DNA from 2 places in the Klebsiella sp. M041 genome. Region 2 is predicted to be linked to the other one. Evidence: riboswitches for the same ligand, from Rfam matches in the RefSeq annotation. Region 2 holds a riboswitch; the other holds the start of a gene.
The links. A riboswitch is a leader RNA that binds a small molecule or an ion and turns the genes downstream of it on or off. The one in region 2 is predicted to bind cobalamin.
Positions count from the first base shown of each region.

Region 1: it holds a riboswitch for cobalamin, as region 2 does, so the genes downstream of both, btuB (TonB-dependent vitamin B12 receptor BtuB) here and AC6CWS_RS11815 (cobyrinic acid a,c-diamide synthase CobB) in region 2, are expected to answer to the same signal.

Region 1 covers NZ_JCAXWU010000017.1:965-8,582, reverse strand. Annotated here, with positions in the region: gene argH (argininosuccinate lyase) at 1-299, shown strand, start outside; gene oxyR (DNA-binding transcriptional regulator OxyR) at 559-1,476, shown strand; gene sthA (Si-specific NAD(P)(+) transhydrogenase) at 1,459-2,859, opposite strand; gene fabR (HTH-type transcriptional repressor FabR) at 3,056-3,691, shown strand; gene AC6CWS_RS20410 (YijD family membrane protein) at 3,707-4,072, shown strand; gene trmA (tRNA (uridine(54)-C5)-methyltransferase TrmA) at 4,123-5,223, opposite strand; cobalamin riboswitch at 5,338-5,524, shown strand; gene btuB (TonB-dependent vitamin B12 receptor BtuB) at 5,590-7,428, shown strand; gene murI (glutamate racemase) at 7,373-7,618, shown strand, end outside.
Region 2 covers NZ_JCAXWU010000007.1:268,539-276,156, reverse strand. Annotated here, with positions in the region: partial or broken gene AC6CWS_RS11825 (hypothetical protein) at 1-49, opposite strand, end outside; partial or broken gene AC6CWS_RS11820 (helix-turn-helix transcriptional regulator) at 80-295, shown strand; cobalamin riboswitch at 586-753, shown strand; gene AC6CWS_RS11815 (cobyrinic acid a,c-diamide synthase CobB) at 842-2,221, shown strand; gene cbiB (adenosylcobinamide-phosphate synthase CbiB) at 2,218-3,177, shown strand; gene AC6CWS_RS11805 (cobalt-precorrin-8 methylmutase) at 3,188-3,820, shown strand; gene cbiD (cobalt-precorrin-5B (C(1))-methyltransferase CbiD) at 3,817-4,956, shown strand; gene AC6CWS_RS11795 (cobalt-precorrin-7 (C(5))-methyltransferase) at 4,950-5,555, shown strand; gene AC6CWS_RS11790 (decarboxylating cobalt-precorrin-6B (C(15))-methyltransferase) at 5,545-6,114, shown strand; gene AC6CWS_RS11785 (cobalt-precorrin-4 methyltransferase) at 6,107-6,880, shown strand; gene cbiG (cobalt-precorrin 5A hydrolase) at 6,861-7,618, shown strand, end outside.

The sequences.
Region 1 (7,618 bases), on a different contig from region 2:
CGGCGCAGCAGGGCTATGCCAACGCCACTGAGCTGGCGGATTATCTGGTGGCGAAAGGCGTACCGTTCCGCGAGGCGCACCATATTGTCGGTGAAGCGGTGGTGGAAGCCATTGCGCAAGGGAAACCGCTGGAAGCGCTGGCCCTGGCCGACCTGCAGAAATTCAGCCCGGTGATTGCGGACGATGTTTATCCGATCCTGTCGCTGCAGTCCTGCCTTGATAAACGCGCGGCAAAAGGCGGCGTCTCGCCGCAGCAGGTGGCGCAGGCTATCGACGAGGCGAAGGCCCGTCTGAGTTAATCCACAGATATCTGTCTTCCCTGACCCGGCCGAGCCCAGCGACGCCGGGTTTTTTATGCAAAAAAAAAGCGGACGCAAGGTCCGCAAAAGTTCACGTTGGCTTTAGTTGTTCGGGTAGAGAAACAGTGTGACGGGTCAGTGGTTTTCACAGGTTCACCGTCTTTATGGGCGTATTATTGAACAGAAAACTTGATAGGGATAATCGTTCGTTGCTATGCTATCTATCGCCATGGACTATCGTGGCGATGGAGGATGAATAATGAATATTCGCGATCTTGAATACCTGGTAGCGCTCGCCGAACACCGCCACTTCCGGCGGGCGGCTGACTCATGCCATGTGAGCCAACCGACGCTCAGCGGACAGATCCGCAAGCTGGAGGATGAGCTTGGCGTCATGCTGCTGGAGCGCACCAGCCGTAAGGTTCTGTTTACCCAGGCGGGGCTGTTGCTGGTGGATCAGGCGCGTACCGTGTTACGCGAAGTAAAAGTGCTCAAGGAGATGGCAAGCCAACAAGGGGAAACCATGTCCGGGCCGCTGCATATCGGCTTGATCCCGACAATTGGCCCGTACCTGCTACCGCACATCATTCCGATGCTGCATCAGACCTTCCCGAAGCTGGAAATGTATCTGCACGAAGCGCAGACCCATCAGCTGCTGGCTCAGCTCGACAGCGGTAAGCTCGACTGCGCCATCCTGGCGCTGGTCAAAGAGAGCGAGGCCTTTATCGAGGTGCCGCTGTTCGATGAGCCGATGATGCTGGCTATCTATGAAGATCATCCGTGGGCAAACCGCGACCGGGTGCCGATGTCGGATCTGGCCGGTGAAAAGCTGCTGATGCTGGAGGATGGCCACTGCCTGCGCGATCAGGCGATGGGCTTCTGCTTTGAAGCGGGGGCGGATGAGGATACCCACTTCCGCGCGACCAGCCTGGAAACGCTGCGCAATATGGTGGCGGCAGGCAGCGGTATTACCCTGCTGCCTGCGCTGGCAGTGCCGCAGGAAAGAAAACGCGATGGCGTGGTCTACCTGCCGTGCATTAAGCCAGAGCCAAGACGCACCATCGGTCTGGTTTACCGTCCGGGCTCACCGCTGCGCAGCCGCTATGAACATCTGGCTGAGGCCATCCGCGGCACGATGGATGGCCATTTCGACAAGGCGTTAAAACAGGCGGTTTAAGCCGTTCAGCGCGGCAACCCGGTACGCTTCTGCCATGGTCGGGTAGTTAAAGGTGGTGTTGACGAAGTATTCAATGGTGTTACCACCACCTTTCTGCTCCATGATCGCCTGGCCGATGTGAATGATTTCGGCTGCGCGTTCGCCAAAGCAGTGAATGCCGAGGATCTCCTTGGTTTCCCGGTGGAACAGGATCTTCAGGGTTCCCACGCTCATGCCAACGATTTGCGCCCGCGCCAGGTGTTTAAACTGAGCGCGACCCACCTCATACGGCACTTTCATCGCCGTCAGCTGCTGCTCGGTTTTCCCGACGGAGCTGATTTCCGGAATGGTGTAGATCCCGGTCGGGATATCTTCAATCAGATGCGCTGAGGCTTCGCCTTTCACCAGCGCCTGGGCGGCAATGCGTCCTTGATCGTACGCCGCGGAGGCGAGGCTCGGATAGCCGATGACATCCCCAACCGCATAGATGTGCGGAAGGGCGGTCTGGTACATGCTGTTGACCTTCAGCTGGCCGCGACTGTCGGTCTGCAGACCGATGTTTTCCAGCGCCAGAGTGTCGGTATTGCCGGTGCGGCCGTTGGCGTAGAGCAGGCAGTCCGCTTTGAGCTTTTTCCCGGATTTCAGATGCATGATGACGCCGTCATCAACGCCTTCAATCTTTTCGTACTCCTCGTTGTGGCGAATGACCACGCCGCTGTTCCAGAAGTGATAGGAGAGCGAATCTGACATCTCCTGATCGAGGAAGGCCAGCAGACGATCGCGGGTGTTGATCAGATCGACCTTCACCTCCATGCCGCGGAAGATCGACGCATATTCACAACCGATTACCCCGGCGCCGTAAATGATCACATGGCGCGGCTCATGCTGCAGGCTGAGAATCGAATCGCTGTCATAGATGCGCGGGTGGTGGAAATCGACATCCGCCGGATGATAGGGGCGAGATCCGCAGGCGATAACGAATTTCTCCGCGGTCACCGTCTCGACCGTGCCATCATGGCACTCCAGCGCCAGAGTATGCTCATCAACGAAGTGGGCATTGCCCTGCAGAATTTCACAGTGGTTGCGCTCATAGAATCCCTGGCGCATATGAGTCTGCTGGTTGATGACGCTGTCGGCATGGTTAAGGATGTCGGCGAAAGAAGAGCGAAGAAGGCGGGAGTGGTCGCTGTAGAGGGGGTTTTGGTTAAACTCGATAATACGGCTGACGGCATGGCGGAGGGCTTTCGACGGGATGGTGCCCCAGTGGGTGCAACCGCCGCCGACATTATGGTAGCGCTCGATGACGGCAACGCGTGCTCCCTGTTTCACCAGTCCCATGGCGGCGCCTTCGCCGCCAGGACCGGAACCAATCACTATTGCATCATAATCCCAAGAGTGTGACATGGCATTACTCACCTGTTTTATACATAAAATAAACACGATGATAACATTCGCTGCGCTTTAACCCAATTATCGTTGTGCTTTTTTGCGGCATAAAAGCAGAAACGGCTCGTAAACAATCATTCACAATCCAGGGCAAACCGATTAGTTTTAATCTCTGGTATAGTGCCAGCAGGGCTATTGGAAGGATTCATACATCGTGATGGGCGTAAGAGCACAACAAAAAGAAAAAACCCGCCGTTCGCTGGTGGAAGCGGCATTCAGCCAACTTAGCGCTGAGCGGAGTTTCGCCAGCCTGAGCTTGCGTGAAGTGGCGCGGGAAGCAGGGATCGCGCCGACGTCCTTTTATCGTCATTTTCGCGATGTCGATGAGTTAGGCCTGACGATGGTCGATGAGAGCGGACTGATGCTGCGCCAGCTGATGCGCCAGGCGCGCCAGCGGATTGCCAAAGGCGGCAGCGTGATCCGCACCTCGGTCTCGACCTTTATGGAGTTTATCGGTAATAACCCGAACGCTTTCCGCCTGCTGCTGCGCGAACGCTCGGGAACGTCTGCGGCGTTTCGCGCCGCCGTCGCACGCGAAATCCAGCATTTTATTGCGGAACTCGCCGACTATTTAGAACTCGAAAACCATATGCCGCGCGCCTTTACCGAAGCGCAGGCTGAAGCTATGGTCACCATCGTTTTTAGCGCTGGCGCGGAAGCGCTGGATGTCGGCCCTGAACAGCGCCGACAGCTGGAAGAACGGTTGGTACTGCAGCTCAGAATGATCTCTAAAGGCGCGTATTACTGGTATCGCCGTGAACAAGAAAAAATGTCACATCATTCCGAATAACGTGAAGGACGAGCAATGAAACACTCAGTTCAAGATAAAGGTACGCTGCTGCTGGCGCTGATTGCCGGGTTATCTATTAATGGCGCCTTTGCGGCGCTGTTCAGTTCGATAGTTCCGTTTTCCGTCTTCCCCATCTTATCCCTGCTGCTGACGGTCTACTGTCTGCATCAGCGCTATCAGAATCGCAGTATGCCCGTCGGGCTACCGGGCCTGGCCGCCGCCTTTTTTATTTTTATTCTCGGGGTGCTGTTGTACAGCACCGTCGTGCGTGCGGAGTACCCGGATATCGGCTCTAACTTCTTCCCGGCCGTTCTGTCCGTCGCGATGGTCTTCTGGATCGGCTACAAGATGCGTAACCGCAAAAATACCGCCGCCGAATAATCCGCCAGTGATAAAAAACCGGCAATATGACGTTGCCGGTTTTTTTTGGCCTATTTCCGGGTCAGCAGAACGCCGCACTCCATGTGATGGGTATACGGGAACTGGTCGAACAGCGCCAGCCGGGTAACGTTGTGCGTCTGGCTTAGCGTTTCCAGATTACGACACAGCGTTTCCGGGTTGCACGAAATGTACAGTATGCGCGGATAGGCCTGCACCATTTTCTCCGTTTCACTGTCCAGCCCGCTACGCGGCGGATCGACGAAAATAGTCTCGCACTGATAGCTTTGCAGATCGATACCCTGCAGCCGGTTGAACTCACGCACGCCGTTCATCGCCTGAGTAAACTCTTCAGCCGCCATGCGGATAATCTGCACGTTGTCGATATGGTTGGCGGCGATGTTGTACTGCGCCGCCGCCACCGACGGTTTGGCGATTTCGGTGGCCAGTACGCGATCGAAATTACGCGCCAGCGCCAGCGAGAAGTTACCGTTGCCGCAGTACAATTCCAGCAGGTCGCCGGTCGCCCCTTTGGTGACATCCAGCGCCCACTCCAGCATCTGAATGTTCATGGCCGCGTTCGGTTGGGTAAAGCTGTTTTCCACCTGACGGTAGATCATCTCCCGACCGCCAACCGGCAGGCGTTCATCTATATAATCCTGATCGAGCTCGATTTTAGTTTTGGTCGCCCGACCAATCAGATGCACATTGAGTCCCTGGGCTCGCAGGGCATCACGCAGCGCCTCCGCTTGCTCACGCCAGGCATCATCGAGCTTTTTATGATACAGCAGCGAGACGACCGCCTGGTTGCTGAGGGTGGTCAGATAGTCAATCTGAAACAGCTTATGGCGCAGCACGGGATTGTTGCGCACGCCCTCCAGCATGGCGGTCATCAGCTGATTGATGAGCGCGCTGGCGGCCGGGAAGCTGTCAACGCGAATCCGCGACCGGGTCTGCTGATCGAAAATAATATGGTACAGGTCGTCGCCATCGTGCCACAGACGGAACTCGGCGCGCATACGGTAGTGGCTGACCGGCGAACGAAACACTTCCGGAACCGGCGCGGCAAAAGGCGCCATCATGGTTTGCAAACGGACGACTTTTTCTGCCAGCTGCGCTTCGTATTGTTCGGTAGGAAGGTGTTCGGGGGTCATGATGTATCCTGAATAAAATAAGTACGCGGGGATTGTAGGGAAAGCGCCGGGGATGTCCAGCCTCGAATGCCGCGGGAAATATAATTAGCAGTCTGGACATCTATATGTTTCTGATTGTAGCATTCGCCTACCGGTCCTGTGAGTTAAAAGGGAACCCAGTGGAAATCTGGGGCTGACGCGCAGCGGTAAGGAAGGTGAGAAATGAGCGCACTCGGTGCAGACACTGCGGTTAGCCGTGGGAAGTCATTATTTCTTGAAACAACCTCCAAGCCCGAAGACCTGCCGGAATACGTCGCACTGGGTTTTATCGTCGCGAGCAACTGATAAAACCTGCGGCATCCTTTTTCTGTTTCGGATGCTTTTACAATGATTAAAAAAGCTTCGCTGATGACGGCCTTATCCGTCACGGCATTTTCCGGCTGGGCGCAGGACAGCAATTCAGACACGTTGGTGGTGACAGCAAACCGTTTTCAACAGCCGGTCAATACCGTGCTGGCGCCGACCGATATAGTGACGCGCGATGACATCGACCGCTGGCAGTCCAAAGATTTAAACGATGTCATGCGTCGTCTTCCCGGGGTCGATATTGCCCGCAACGGCGGCATGGGGCAGAGCGCTTCGCTGTATGTTCGGGGAACGGAGGCTCGCCACGTGCTGGTGCTGATCGACGGTGTGCCGATGGCGCGTCCGGGGATCTCCAATGGCGTGGATATCAGTCAGATCCCTATCTCTCTTGTACAGCGGGTGGAATACATCCGCGGCCCGCGCTCCGCGGTGTACGGCTCCGGGGCGATCGGCGGGGTGGTGAACATCATCACCATGACCGATGCTGAGCGTTCGCAGATCAACGCCGGCGCGGGAACGAATGGCTATCAGTCCTACGATGGCGCCTTTAACAAGCGGTTTGGCGATACGCTGGTTACCGCTGCCGGCGCCTATCAGACCACCAAAGGGTTTAACGTCCAGCCGAACTCCTCTTATAGCGGCGACAGCGATCGCGACGGCTACCGCAATAAAATGCTATGGGGCGGGGTACAGCATCAGTTCGATGACAACTTCTCGGGGTTCTTCCGCGGCTATGGTTATTCCGCCAATGCTGACTATGACCAGGGTAACTGGGGCTACGCAGGTGGAAACGATGAAGATCAGTCCTATACCCAATCCTGGGACACCGGTCTGCACTACCATTCCGGAATTTACTCCTCCCAGCTGATTGCGAACTATCAGCGTATTAAAGATTACAACTACAGCAGCGACGCTGGCCGCTATGCCGCGGGCACCACCCTGGATGATATGGAACAACGCTATATCCAATGGGGAAATAATGTTGTGGTGGGCCATGGCGCAGTGAGCGGTGGCGTAGACTGGAAACAGGAGAAGCTGAAATCCAGCGGAACGACCAGTACCGACGTGTATAAGCGCGATACCACCGGTCTTTATCTGACGGGCCAGCAGCAGATTGACAGCGTGACGCTGGAAGCTTCCGGCCGTGAGGATCATGACGAGCAGTTTGGCTGGCACGGTACCTGGCAGACGGCGGCAGGCTGGGAATTTATCGAGGGTTATCGGACAACGCTCTCGTACGGTACAGGATTCCTCGCCCCCTCCCTCGGACAGCAGTACGGCGCAGAACGTTTTGGCATCGCCTCTAACCCGAACCTGAAGCCAGAGGAGTCGAAGCAGTGGGAAGCGGGCCTCGAAGGATTGACGGGGCCGGTCGACTGGCGTCTCTCCGCGTATCGCTATGAGATTCAAAACCTCATCGATTACGACAACAACGCCTATTACAACGTCAAGTCTGCGACAATCAAGGGGCTGGAGTGGACGGGGAATGTCACCACAGGGCCGGTGGAGCACCATCTGACGCTGCAGTATGTTGACCCTCGCGATGATGAAACTAACAAGATCCTCTATCGCCGGGCGAAGCAGCAGGTGAAATACGAGCTGAACGGCCAGGTCTACGATCTGGGGTGGGATGTGACGTATCACTACATCGGCAAGCGCTACGATTATGATTACGACAACTCGCGTACCGTCAATATGGGTGGGTTGAGCCTCTGGGATGTCGGTTTATCGTATCCCGTCACCTCACACCTGACAGTTCGTGGTAAAATAGCCAACCTGTTCGATAAAGATTACGAGACAGTTTATGGCTACCAATCTGCAGGACGGGAATACACCTTGTCTGGCAGCTACACCTTCTGATCCACGTCCCACCGTGCTGGTGTTTGATTCCGGCGTCGGTGGGTTGTCGGTTTATAATGAGATTCGGCAGCTGCTGCCGAATCTGCATTACATCTATGCTTTCGATAACGTTGCCTTCCCCTATGGCGAGAAGAGCGAGGCGTTTATCGTTGAGCGCGTTGTGGAAATCGTCACCGCTGTCCAGCAGCGT
Region 2 (7,618 bases):
CCACGGAACGGTCTGCGTTGTCGGGAAGATGCGTGATCTGATCCTTCAACTTAGCAAAAGTTCGATTTATTCAACAAAGCCGGGTATCGGCTTTAATGCCTGGGTGAACCATCAGCGGATGGTGAGCGCCAAAGAGCTGCTATGCCACAGCGACTGGAGCATCGCCAGCATTGCGCGGAATTTAGGATTTTCGCAAACCAGCTATTTTTGCAAAGTTTTTCGCCAGGCCTATCAGGTGACTCCGCAGGCCTATCGCCAGCAAATTAACGCCAGATCACAAACTGAGTCAGTTTAAATGACAATAATTTGTTATCGCCAGTTTTTGTTATACCCGCGTATCCTGCTCATTCTAAAATGAAAATATCTCATTCACAGCAATAAATTGTCATAGCGCAACAAAATAATAATGAGAGAACGATAAACTGCACCAGTTTTTATTTATTTGATGGGATAGAGTGATATCCGAAATGGCTTTCAGCGCGCTATCGGCGTAATGAAATAGCTTTGGTATTTAAAAATTAAGCACGACGGAAGCCATCCTGCTTCCGTAAGATGTTCCGGGAATCATTCGAGTGGGTTTCATCCCGCTCGATAAAACCGACAGGCGCCAGGGAAGGGGGTGTGAATCCCCCGCAGCCCCCGCTGCTGTGATGCTGACGAACCCATATTTAGCCACTGATCTGCTTACCGGATTGGGAAGGATGGGGGAGGACGACGCTAAGCCAGAAGACCTGCCTGTCGGTAATAATCAACAACTTCGGTGGGAAGTGGGTTGCTCAGATGCGTACAGTCGAAAGACTGGGAATGCACGCAGCCCTACCACCCGGCACAGGATCGGGGTATGGCAGCCAGGCAGCACGCATTCATTCTTGCAGGTACCGGCAGCGGTTGTGGTAAAACTACGGTCACGCTTGGCCTGCTCAGCCTGTTGAAGCAGCGCGGCATGCGGGTTCAGCCCTGCAAAGTCGGCCCGGACTACCTCGACACCGGCTGGCACACCGCCGTCAGCGGCGTCGCTTCCCGCAACCTCGACAGCTTTATGCTCCCGGAACCGGTGCTTAACGCGCTATTTTGCGAACAGATGCAGCGGGCGGATATCGCGGTCATTGAGGGCGTGATGGGGCTTTATGACGGCTTCGGTACCGACCCTGGCTACTGCAGCACCGCCGCGATGGCTAAACAGCTCGGCTGTCCGGTCATTTTGCTGGTAGATGGCAAAGCGGTTTCCACCTCCATCGCCGCCACGGTGATGGGATTTCAACACTTCGACCCCAGTCTTAACATTGCCGGCGTTATCGTCAATCGCGTCAACAGCGAAAGCCATTATCAGCTTCTCAAAGGCGCCATTGAACGCTACTGCGAGCTGCCGGTGCTCGGCTACGTACCGCGAGTGGAAGGGGTGGCGCTACCCGAACGCCATCTGGGACTGGTTACCGCCCGCGAGTCGCTGGTTAACCAGCAGCCGTGGCGCGATTTTGCCCAAACGCTGGCGCAAACGCTGGATATTGAACAGCTTCTTACCCTCAGCCAGCTCTCCATCCTACCCGCCGGGGAGTGGCCGACGCTGCCGTCCCCTGATGCTGGCGCGGGCCTGACGCTGGCGCTGGCCGACGACGAGGCCTTCAACTTTTACTACCCGGACAACCTCTCGCTGCTTGAACGGTGCGGAGTGAATATCGTGCGCTTCAGCCCGCTGCACGATAGCGAGCTTCCACCGTGCCAGATGATTTGGCTCGGCGGCGGCTATCCGGAAATTCATGCTGCCGCGCTGGCGGCCAATACGCCGATGCTGGCGCAGCTGCAGGAGGCGCACCGGCGCGGGGTGGCGATTTACGCTGAATGCGGCGGTCTGATGTATCTCGGCAGCTCCCTGGAAGACGCCAACGGTGATATCTACCCGATGGCCAACCTTATTCCCGGCCATAGCAAAATGGGCAAACGGCTTACCCGCTTTGGCTACTGCGAGGCGCGAGCGATGCGGCAAACGCTGCTGGCGGCGCCGGGCGAAACCCTGCGCGGACATGAATTTCACTACTCGGATTTTACTCACGAGTCCCCGGCGGTTCTGGCCTGCCGCAAGGTCCGCGACGGTATGACCCTTCAGCAGTGGTCCGGCGGCTGGCAGGTGGGCAACGCGTTCGCCAGCTATCTGCACCTGCATTTTGCGCAGCGCCCCACCATACTCAACCACTGGCTGGCTGCGGCAAGGAGCGCGCTATGACGCTATTGGCATGGGGCGTTGCCTGGCTTCTCGATTTTATCATCGGCGATCCGCAAAGCTGGCCGCATCCGGTGCGCTGGATTGGCAACCTGATCGCCGCCGTTCAGCGCGGCGTGCGCCGCTATTGCCGTAGCGATGTTGCCTTGCGCATCGGCGGCGGGGTGATGTGGATAGTTGTAGTCGGACTGACGTGGGGCGTCTGCTGGGGCGTGCTGACGCTGGCGCAGAGGATTCATCCGTGGCTTGGCTGGCTGGTTGAGGTCTGGATGATTTTCACCGTGCTGGCCGGACGCTGTCTGGCGCAGTCGGCGCGGGACGTCGAGCGACCGCTGCGCGCGGGGGATCTGGCGGAAAGCCGTAGCAAGCTGTCATGGATTGTCGGGCGCGACACGTCGCAGCTTGCGCCGCAGCAGATTAATCGCGCGGTTGTTGAGACGGTGGCGGAAAACACCGTTGACGGGATTATCGCGCCGCTCTTCTTCCTGCTGCTCGGCGGCGCGCCGCTGGCGATGGCCTATAAAGCGGTCAACACCCTGGATTCGATGGTCGGCTATAAGCACGAAAAATACCGCGCCATCGGCATGGTTAGCGCCCGCCTTGATGATGTCGCCAACTTTATCCCCGCTCGCCTGAGCTGGCTGCTTATCAGCCTCGCCGCTCTCCTCTGTGGTGAAGCGAGTGGCCGCGCGTTGCGCATCGGCTGGCGCGATCGCTACAACCACAGCAGCCCAAACTGCGGATGGTCGGAGGCCGCCGTCGCCGGGTCGCTCGGCATCCGGCTTGGCGGCCCTAACGATTACTTTGGTCAGCGCGTGGAGAAGCCGTGGATTGGCGAGGCGACGCGCGACGTTTCCGTAGACGATATTTCCCGAACGATTCGACTGATGTGGGTGTCTTCGACCCTGGCGCTGGCGCTGTTTATGGCGATCCGGTTCTGGCTGGTCGGCGCAGCCTGAGGACAAATGAATGCACTATATCCAGCAACCGCAGGCGATTGAGGCGAAAAGCTTCGACATTATTGGCGACATTATTGCGCAGACCCGCCCGGACTACCGCTTTGCCAGCCCGCTACACGAAGCCATTATCAAGCGGGTGATCCACACCACCGCCGATTTTGACTGGCTGGATATCCTGTGGTTTTCTCCCGACGTGCTTCCTCGCTTAAGCGCCGCCCTGAGCCAGCCCTGCACGCTTTATACCGATACCACCATGGCCCTTTCCGGGATCAATAAAACTCTGCTGGCGAAATTCGGCGGCGAGTGCCGCTGCTATATCAGCGATCCGCGCGTGGTGGCGGAGGCCAAAGCGCAGGGGATGACCCGCTCGATGGCGGCGGTCGATATTGCGGTTGCCGAAGAGGGCGAGAAGGTGTTTGTTTTCGGCAATGCGCCCACCGCGCTGTTTCGTCTGCTGGAGCATGATGTCGCGGTCAACGGCGTGATTGGCGTGCCGGTCGGCTTCGTCGGCGCGGCGGAGTCGAAAGACGCCCTGACGCAGAGCGGCCTGCCGGGCATTGCCGCGCTGGGTCGTAAAGGCGGCAGCAACGTCGCCGCCGCTATCGTCAACGCCATTTTATACCACTTACAGGGGGCGAGATGAGCGAGCAATCCTTCGACGCCCCGGTGTGGCACAACGGTAAGGCGCTGCGTAAAGGCTATACCACCGGATCCTGCGCGACGGCGGCGGCAAAGGTCGCGGCGCTGATGGTGATGCGCCAGCACCTCATTCATCAGGTCTCCATTGTGACTCCTTCCGGCGTCAGCCTGTGTCTTAACGTCGAATCGCCGCACGTCGAAGGGCAGCAGGCGATCGCCGCGATTCGTAAAGACGGCGGCGATGACGTTGACGCCACCCACGGCATGCTGATTTTCGCTCGCGTGACGCTCGACGACTCCGGCGAGATAACCCTGCGCGGCGGCGAAGGTATCGGCACCATCACCCGTAAAGGAATCGGCCTGCCTATCGGCAGCCCGGCGATAAACCGCACCCCGCGCCACACCATTGAGTCGGCGGTGCGCGAAGCGATAGGCCCGTCGCGCGGGGCGACGGTAGAGATTTTCGCCCCGGAGGGCGAGGCGCGGGCGCAGAAAACCTATAACTCGCGGCTGGGGATCCTGGGCGGTATCTCGATTATCGGCACCACCGGTATCGTGACGCCGATGTCGGAAGAGAGCTGGAAGCGTTCGCTGTCGCTGGAGCTGGAAATTAAGCGCGCGGCGGGGCTGGAGCGGGTGGTGCTGGTGCCGGGCAACCACGGTGAACGCTTCGTCCGCGAGCAGATGGGCATCGACTCGCAGGTGGTGGTCACCATGAGCAACTTCGTCGGCTACATGATTGAAGAGGCCGTCCGCCTCGGGTTCCGTCAGATTGTGCTGATTGGCCATCCCGGCAAGCTGATTAAAGTCGCCGCCGGGATCTTCCATACCCACAGCCATATCGCCGATGCGCGCATGGAAACGCTGGTCGCACATCTGGCGCTGTTGGGGGCGCCGCTGGCGCTGCTGCAACTGGTGAGCGAATGCGATACCACCGAAGCGGCGATGGAGCACATTGACGCGTACGGTTTTCAGACTATCTATAACCATCTTGCTGAACGCATCTGCCTGCGGGTGATGCAGATGCTGCGTTTTACCAAAACGCCGCCCGTCTGCGACGCCATCATGTTCTCCTTTGATAACAAGGTCCTCGGCAGCAATCGCCCGGTGGCCGAGATTGCGCGGGAGATGTCATGTTAACGGTGGTTGGCATGGGGCCGTCAGGCCTGCATTTGATGACGCCGGCGGCGCAAGATGCGGTCGCCAGTGCAGACGCTTTGGTCGGCGGTCAGCGGCATTTGCAGCAGTTCCCTGAGTTTGACGGCGAACGGTTTGCGCTGGGCGCCAATATTGCCGAACTGCTGGTCTGGCTCGGCGAACGCGCAGCGCAGAAGGTGGTGGTGCTGGCCTCCGGCGACCCGCTCTTTTACGGCATCGGCACGCGGCTGATCGCCCACTTTGGCATCGATCGCGTGCGCATTATTCCCGGCATCAGCGCGGTGCAGTATCTCTGCGCGAAGGCCGGTATTGATATGAACGATATCTGGCTGACCAGCAGCCACGGGCGAGACGTCTGTTTTGATGAGCTGGCGCGTCAGCGCAAGGTGGCGATGGTGACCGACGGGCGCTGCGGGCCGCGGGAAATCGCCGCCCAGCTGGCGGCGCGGGGTAAAGGGTATCGCTGGATGGTGATTGGCGAAAATCTGGCGATGGATAACGAGCGGATCCACTGGCTACTGGTCAGTGAGGTCGATGCCGAATATGAGATGAACGCGGTGGTGATCCTCGATGAAAGATGAGCTTTTTCTGCGCGGCGAGAAGGTGCCGATGACCAAAGAAGCGGTTCGCGCGCTGGCGCTGGCCAAACTTGAACTGCACCGGGCAAGCCACCTGATTGATATCGGCGCCGGTACCGGCAGCGTGTCGATTGAGGCGGCGCTGCAGTATCCCTCTTTGCAGGTAACCGCCATCGAACGCAACCCCGCGGCTCTCCGGCTGCTGGACGAAAACCGCCAGCATTTCACCTGCGGCAACATTGAGATCCTGCCCGGCGAAGCGCCGATGGTGATGACCGAGCGGGCCGACGCCATTTTTATGGGCGGCAGCGGCGGCCGCCTCGACGAACTGATTGACTGGTCGTGGCAGCAGCTCTACCCCGGCGGTCGCCTGGTGATGACCTTTATCCTGCAGGAGAACCTGAACGCCGCTCTCGACTATCTGCGGCTGAAGGGAATCGAACAGGTTGATTGCCTGCAGCTGAACGTTTCATCGCTGACCGCGCTGGGCAGCGGCCACTATTTCAAACCGAATAATCCCGTTTTTGTTATCGCCTGTCAGAAGGAAGAAAACCATGGCTGAGACATTTGACCCCCGTTGTGTGTGGTTCGTTGGCGCAGGGCCGGGCGACCGTGAGCTGATTACCCTCAAGGGCTACCGCTTGCTGCAGCAGGCCCAGGTGGTGATCTACGCCGGGTCGCTGATAAACACCGAGCTGCTGGAGTATTGTCCGCCCGGCGCCGAGTGTCACGACAGCGCCGAACTGCATCTGGAGCAAATTCTCGACCTGATGGAAGCCGGCGTTAAAGCCGGGAAAACGGTGGTGCGTTTACAGACCGGGGACGTGTCGCTGTACGGCTCGGTCCGCGAGCAGGGCGAAGAGCTGACCAAACGCGGTATCGACTGGCAGGTGGTGCCGGGCGTCAGCGCGTTTCTGGGCGCGGCGGCGGAGCTGGGCGTCGAGTACACCGTGCCGGAAGTCTCCCAGAGCCTGATCATCACCCGCCTTGAAGGGCGCACGCCGGTGCCGGCGCGCGAGCAGCTTGAATCATTTGCCAGCCACCAGACTTCAATGGCGATTTACCTTTCCGTGCAGCGCATTCACCGGGTAGCGGAGCGCCTGATTGAAGGCGGCTATCCGGCAACCACGCCGGTGGCGGTGATCTATAAAGCGACCTGGCCGGAAAGCCAGACCGTACGCGGTACGCTGGCGGATATCGGCGACAAGGTACGCGAGGCGGGGATCCGCAAAACGGCGCTCATTCTGGTCGGGAATTTCCTGGGCTCTGAGTATCACTACTCAAAACTCTACGCGGCGGACTTTAGCCATGAATACCGTAAAGCCTGAATCAATCGCACTTTTCTGCCTGACGCCAGGGGGCGTTCGGCTGGCGAAACGGCTGGCGGCGATGCTGCCGTTAACCTGCTTTACCAGCGAGAAGCTGCTGGAAGAGGGTTTTCTCCCCTTTGAAAACGGTTTTGCCAGCGCCGCGCGCGAGGCCTTCAGCAGCTATTCGGCGCTGATTTTCATCGGCGCCACCGGGATCGCGGTACGCGTGCTGGCCCCGCTGGTCAATGATAAGTTCAGCGATCCGGCCGTGGTGGTGATCGACGAACGTGGCCAGCACGTCATTAGCCTGCTTTCCGGCCATGCGGGGGGCGCGAATGCCCTCAGCCGCTATCTGGCCGGGATGCTCGGCGCCGACCCGGTGATCACCACCGCCACCGACGTCAACGAGTTGGCGGCCCTGGATACGCTGGCATTCCAGCTTAATGCCCGGATGAGCGACTTCCGCGCGGCGGTGAAAACCGTCAACCAGATGCTGGTCAGCCATCAGCGCGTCGGTCTGTGGTGGGACGAAGAGCTGGATGAAGACGTCCGCCACTGCGACCGGCGGGGGTTTATCACCGTGGCCGATCTGCATCAGCTTCCCGAGCTGGATGCGCTGGTCTGCGTCACGCTGCGCAACGAACTGCCGCCGATCGCCGTCCCGCACTGGAAGCTGGTGCCGCAGCGGGTGGTCGCCGGAATTGGCTGCCGCCGCGATACGCCATTCCCGCTATTAGCGGCGCTGCTGGCGCGCCA